Regions from separate parts of the Paenibacillus sp. FSL M7-0420 genome, predicted to be linked through region 2. Evidence: predicted binding sites of a transcription regulator. Region 2 holds the regulator's gene; the other holds the start of a gene.
The links. Region 2 encodes LexA, which represses DNA repair genes until DNA is damaged. Its sites were predicted from a motif close to CGAACATATGTTCG; they were not measured.
Positions count from the first base shown of each region.

Region 1: recA (recombinase RecA) is a predicted target of LexA. The motif match lies at 1,384-1,397, and genes of this name have one in related genera.

Region 1 covers NZ_JBBOCJ010000001.1:4,072,005-4,075,422, forward strand. The annotation lists gene MKX51_RS17265 (regulatory protein RecX) at 1-133, opposite strand, end outside; gene recA (recombinase RecA) at 250-1,314, opposite strand; gene MKX51_RS17275 (competence/damage-inducible protein A) at 1,612-2,901, opposite strand; gene pgsA (CDP-diacylglycerol--glycerol-3-phosphate 3-phosphatidyltransferase) at 2,961-3,418, opposite strand, start outside.
Region 2 covers NZ_JBBOCJ010000001.1:3,930,510-3,933,927, forward strand. The annotation lists gene MKX51_RS16630 (hypothetical protein) at 1-94, opposite strand, end outside; gene MKX51_RS16635 (DUF896 domain-containing protein) at 142-351, opposite strand; gene MKX51_RS16640 (LysM peptidoglycan-binding domain-containing protein) at 461-877, opposite strand; gene lexA (transcriptional repressor LexA) at 1,075-1,701, shown strand; gene MKX51_RS16650 (L,D-transpeptidase) at 1,890-2,228, shown strand; gene MKX51_RS16655 (hypothetical protein) at 2,308-2,526, opposite strand; gene MKX51_RS16660 (hypothetical protein) at 2,641-2,862, opposite strand; gene MKX51_RS16665 (hypothetical protein) at 2,954-3,313, opposite strand; gene MKX51_RS16670 (hypothetical protein) at 3,329-3,418, opposite strand, start outside.

The DNA.
Region 1 (3,418 bases), 140 kb from region 2:
GGATTAGATAACGATAATTAGACTTCTTAAGCCGCTCTACCTTTGTAATTACCAGCTCTTGATCTGCCGGGAAATCCGCCAGCACCTGCTGCTCATCCTGTTCTTCGAATTCCTCATCCAATTGTATAACCATCCTGCCGATCACCTGCTTAAGCTGAAATATTTGCGAAAAGGCACCCTGTAATATCCTCCACAGGGCGCCTATCCATCATGACTTCATTATTCAATTAGAAGTAGAGGAGTACTTAATTACTCGATCTCAAGCAGCAATTTCTCTTCTTCCTCTTGCTCCGCAACCACATCTGCTTCAGATGGTGCCGCTACCAGAGTTGTCAGATTACTTGCCTCACGGATCTTGTTCTCGATCAGCAGAGCAATATCCTGATGTTCCTTCAGGAACTGCTTGGAATTCTCCCGTCCTTGACCCAGACGTTCGCCTTCATAGGAATACCAGGCACCGCTCTTGTTGACAATATCCATCTCCGTACCGATATCCACAAGGCTTCCCTCTCTGGAGATTCCTTCGCCGTACATGATATCTACATCCGCTTGCTTGAACGGAGGCGCTACCTTGTTCTTCACAACCTTGATCTTCGTACGGTTACCCACAACATCGTTACCCATCTTGATACTCTCTACCCGGCGCACATCCAGACGGACGGAGGAGTAGAATTTCAGAGCGCGTCCACCCGGAGTGGTCTCTGGGTTACCGAACATTACGCCAATCTTCTCACGAAGCTGGTTAATGAAGATCGCAATGGTGTTGGATTTGTTAATGGCGCCTGACAGCTTCCGCAAGGCCTGAGACATCAGACGGGCCTGCAAGCCTACGTGGGAATCACCCATGTCGCCTTCAATTTCCGCCTTAGGTACCAGTGCTGCTACAGAGTCAACTACAATGATGTCTACTGCTCCGCTGCGTACAAGTGCTTCAGCGATTTCCAGGGCCTGTTCACCCGTATCAGGCTGGGACAGCAGCAGCTCATCAATGTTAACGCCAAGCGCCTTGGCATACTTGGGATCAAGCGCATGCTCAGCATCGATGAAGGCAGCTTGTCCGCCCTGCTTCTGTACTTCGGCGATCGCATGAAGTGCAACCGTCGTCTTACCGGAAGATTCCGGTCCATATACTTCAATAATACGTCCTTTGGGAAGTCCGCCAATACCTAGTGCAATATCAAGTGCCAAAGATCCGCTAGGTACAACTTCCACTTTCATGTGAGTGGATTCTCCCAGTTTCATTACCGAACCTTTACCGAATTGTTTTTCTATTTGACGAAGCGCCATATCAAGCGCTGCACGACGATCTGACAATCAGACCACTTCCTTCACTGTTTATAGTATTATAATAACGTGTTTTGAAGGGCTTGCCAAGTCTTTTTTAGAACATACATTCGTTTTTTTTGCTCCCAGGGATAATACTCCCTTTTATTGTAAGATGCAGGCCTCCTTCCGGATGCAAAACTCAGCAGGTGCTTCTCTTCCGCTTCTTACGTTAACAGGAACAGCCATAGGATAATTTGTTATACCTAATATAAAACAAAAAACCGCAGCATGATCGCTCAAGCCACGGTTCTTCCGTATACATGAATTATATACCGGCACGTACAGTTATTGCAAGGCCGAGCCTTCCAGCGGAGTGGCAACCTTGCGTTCTTCCAGGCGGCGCCACAATCGGTACAGCAGCGCCTTGACGGTGCGCAGGCGGATGTTGTCACGGGTGCCCTTCAGATTCAGCTCATATACCTCTGTCTTGCAGCCCCGCTCAGCCAGTCCTACGAACACAAGACCCACCGGCTTGCGCTCAGAATATCCCGGTCCGGCTACACCGGTAACCGATAAGCCGAAGTCCGTGTCACCAATCATACGCACCTGCTCAGCCAGCACCTCCGCAACCTCGCGGCTCACCGCTCCCGGGGCATCCGGACCTTCAAGCATGGCGGAAGGCACATTCAGCAGTTTCTTCTTAATATCATTGGAATAACACACGATCCCCCCGGCAAACATGGAGGCGCTGCCCGGAATATTCGTAATACTCTCCATCAGCAGACCGCCCGTACAGCTCTCGGCAGCACTCAGCGTGAGTCCCGCATCCGCCATCCAGTCCACAATGAGCTGCTCCAGCGGCACATCGATGTTGGCATACAGATGCTCCGGCAGAATGTCAGCAATCGTCTTCTCGAGAGCATCGAGCTTGACCATAGCTTCCCGCTCGGACGGCGCCTTGGTGGAGATGCGCACGGTCACTTCGCCTTCCTTGGCATACGGGGCAATCGTTGGATCGCTCTGGCTGCGGATCAGCTCAATCAGCTTGTCCTCCAGCAGCGACTCGCCAATCCCGGCGAACTTCAGCATCTTCGAGTAGAGCGGCATTTCACCAGTAAGAGCATGCTGCTGAAGCCATGGCTTGGCCTTATCCGTGAACATCGGCTTCATCTCCCGGGGCGGGCCGGGCAGCACGATATAATATTTGTCTTCTTCTGCAAAAGCAATCCCTACCGCAAGGCCGGCATCATTGGACAGAGGAGTCGTCCCTTCAATGACAAGCGCCTGCTTGCGGTTATTCTCAGTCATTACAATCTTGCGGTCATCGAAGAAGCGCTGCACATGATCCATGGCCAGCTGGTCGATATGCAGGGTCCGGCCAAGCGCCGCAGCCAGCGCATCCTTGGTCAGGTCATCCTCGGTCGGGCCAATCCCGCCCGTGAACAATATAACATCCGCCCGGCTCTGAGCAATCCGGATCGCTTCCAGAAGGCGGCTTTTGTTATCTCCCACAACGGTCTGAAAATAAACGTCAATGCCTAATGCAGCCAGCTCGACTGAAAGAAACTGGGCATTGCTGTTCACGATTTGTCCAAGTAAAAGTTCTGTTCCAACGGCAATAATCTCTGCTTTCATAGCTGACGTTCTCCTCCTGATTGTAGGTATCCTGCAAGGTTCAGCCTGTTCTGGGCGTCTCAGGCTTTGTTCAAATCCAGCAGATCCTTGTTCTTCACGAAATAATCAATGCCAGAGTAAATGGTAATGATGGCTGCCGCCCAGATCGCAATGTCATCCACAGGGATACTGACGAACTGGAACGGGAAATTGTTAAGCAGCAGCAGGGAAATGGCAACAATCTGAATCACTGTTTTTACCTTTCCCCATTTGCTTGCAGCCACTACCTTCCCTTCCAGCAGTGCCACCTGGCGCAGGCCGGTCACAGCAAACTCGCGGCTGATGATGACAATGGCAATCCAGGAATCGCATCTTCCCAGCTCAACCAGCGAGATCAGCACGGCCGAGACCAGCAGCTTATCCGCAAGCGGATCGAGCAGCTTGCCCAGATTGGTGACCATGTTATATTTTCTGGCTATGTAACCGTCAATTCCATCGGTACTGGCTGCCAGCAGAAAAATAACCGCCGCGACCAAGT
Region 2 (3,418 bases):
TGGAAGTGTAAATGGAGTCCTTCCCCTGCTTCTTTCTTTGCTGGTTAATTTGCTTGGTGTTGCGTTGAACCATTCTTTCCCAAGAACGGGCCATGTAAGTTCCCCCTAGTCATCCTGTATTATCTATGAAAAGGCAACCGGCTAATGCTTAAGTCCGTTATTGCCCTCTTCATGCTCCGGATTGTCCACAATTTCGATAGTATCAAGCTGGGCCCGAAAGTTAGTGCGGATATTCCCCAGGTAAATCTCGCGGAGCTTGGCTCGTTCAGCCAGTTCCTCTTCATTCAGGCCGCCGTTCTTAGCTTTGCGTGCCAATTCATTGATGCGTGCGACCAATTCGTCAATATTCAATACGTTTCCCTCCCTCTAAATTCATTTTAACTTTGCCATGAGAAAAAGAGCTTGTCAAGGTCTACCCCCTGAAAGCTCTCTGAGTCGATCATTAGCATGACACATTCCTTCAATATACAGGTAAAGTGAGAATATCTCCGGCCTTAATGACGCTGTTCTCCAAATGATTACTCTTCATTATTCCTTCTATATATACGGCTGTCTTCATGTCCTCAGGCTTGTTGCTTAACGCAATACTCCATAAGGTATCCCCGCGTTCGACTACAATCCGCTTATCCGGCTTCATCGACGAAACCGAACCGGCAAAAACATTCCCCACCACAGTGAATCCCGAAATAACAAGCATCAGCACCAGAACCAGCTTCATCAGGCTGACCTGACGGAATAGCGATGATAGCGCAGCGACACTATGAAGAATCGCGTCCTTGATCTTGGTTACATTACTATGAGCAGTTGGATTACCGGGAGCGGACACCTTGATATCCTCATTATTGTAGATGCTGTTGTATGTACTATACTTTAACATGATTATCATCCTCCAAACACATGTTCTTGCTTTCGAAAATAATATAACACGAACATGTGTTTCGATCAATAGTTTTTTCGGAACATTTGTTCTCTTTATTTCCGTTCTCTTATTTTCCTCATTTTAGAACTTATGTTTGTACGAACGGAAGTTCTATGTTATAATTTTCCCAAACATAGTATATGGGGTTGATACCGATGTCAAAGATTTCTAGTCGTCAGCTGGCGATCCTGGAATTTATACGTAATGAAGTCCGCAGCAAGGGTTATCCTCCGTCCGTCCGCGAGATTGGCGAGGCTGTCGGACTGGCCTCCAGCTCCACCGTGCATGGTCACTTGGACCGGCTTGAGAAGAAGGGCCTGATCCGGCGTGACCCAACAAAACCGCGTGCCATTGAATTACTCGGCCAGGAAGATTCAGAGAATGTGCATCAATTCGTCCAGACCGTTACCCGCATCCCGGTAGTGGGTAAGGTTACAGCTGGTGTTCCTATTACAGCAACAGAGAATATTGAGGATTACTTCCCGTTGCCTGCTCATTATGTAGGTGATAACAAGGTATTTATGCTATCTGTCCTTGGTGACAGTATGGTGGATGCCGGAATTATGAACGGGGATTATGTCATCGTGCGCCAGCAGCAGACTGCCGACAACGGCGATATTGTTGTAGCGATGACCGAAGAAGATGAAGCAACTGTCAAGACCTTCTACAAAGAACGGGATCATATCAGGCTGCAGCCGGAGAATCCGGCGTACGAGCCTCTCCGCCTCAACCGCGTTACAATTTTGGGCCGGGTCATCGGATTATTCCGCGATATCCACTAATCTACTCCCCGCTTAAGAACAGGCTGCTCCGCACCATGCGAAGCAGCCTGTTTTATGTTCATTTTACTTCGTGTAGTGGCCAAAAAGCTGTATACAAACATTTGTTCGCATTCGGCTTTTTGGCCATTTTTTCTGCGAACCGCTGCATAGCTCCGCACATATCCTGTTACAAAGGAGTGCTGATCTGTATGCCCAATTACCGAATTATCGTCGATCTGTCACAGCGCATGCTGTACCTGCTGGATAATGACGTTGTCACCAGAGGCTTCCCTGTCGGCATCGGCAAAATGTTAACCGTCTCGCCTGTAGGCGAATACACCATCATTAACAAACAGCCCAATCCGGGCGGTCCGTTCGGTGCCTTCTGGATGGGACTGTCCAAGCCGCATTACGGCATCCACGGAACCAATGACCCATCCTCCATCGGCCACATGGTCTCACACGGCTGTATTCGAATGTATAACGCAGATGTTCTGGCTCTAGCCGCCCTCGTTCCCATAGGTACCCGTGTCACCATCCGGGAATAGGAACGTCGCAAAAACCCTTGAGACGCCAGATTGCGCCCCAAGGGTTCCTGTGACTCCTATGAATTAGAGAGGATACAGACTACAGTACACTTCTCAACAGACGGATAGCCACCGTATTCAAACGAATGGCCTCGCGGATCGATTCTCTGGCTGCCAGCAGCTCTCTTCTGGCCCGCGAACCTCTAGGCACTCTACGCAGATTCTCATTGATTTCTTCCAGTCTCTCCAGCAGGACAGCCCGCTGTGTCAGCAGGACATTAATGGCTCTGCGAATCCGGTTACGTTCTCTTTGGTTCATCTTTACACCTCTTTTACACTTGGATAGTATAAGAGATGCCAAGAATGGCTCCAAAGATTGTGTGATTCGGCAGTAATGTTAGTTAGAGCTGCAGGTAGTGGGCAGCGAATCTGCTTACTTCTTGTTCAATCGTACCCGGAATTCAAATTCATCGCGTCTATAAGTCATTCCGGCCAGCACAATGTACTCCGGTGTCCATTTCTGTACAGGTCCGGCATAATCAGCAATCACATGCGGTTTGCCATCAACCAGCTGAACGACGTAGACCTGTACCTGTGCCAGTGCGGCAGCGAATAGATCAGCATCACTGGACAGTACTTTATAAGCCGTATTCAACTTCGTTCCTCCTTGTTCCACAACCATATTAAAGATTCCGTCTCGAATCTATTCAATTATACCGGGTCATGGAACAATATGTAAACCATATTTACAGCTTAATAAAAAGGATTTTGAACAATCCGATATACTTCTTCGTGGCCCCGCCATCCCGGGTAAAAAAATTGGTATTCTTAAGGTCTGGTACACTGAATACTGAGAACAAAATGTAGTTATCCCTCTCGGTCAAAGACTCAATTACAGGCTGGGCCACCACTTTGCTAATTCCGTCGCCTATTTCCTGATCAATCGTATTCTCCAGATTCTTTACAGAATATTCACTGAATGCTTCCTTTCCCGGATTCGTAACCGCCATCACAATCAGAACAAGGATAAGGACCAGTAACGACTTACCGCCCGATCTCCTGCGGACTCTGCGTGCAGGGCTTGGCGTATCATAACGCGAATTCATTCTTTTCCCCCTCTACTACAGAATATATAGTATCTCTTGCAGCATGACCCCCAGCGGATTCAACATCATCCGGTACACGAAGAGCATCCCACTGCTAATACCACT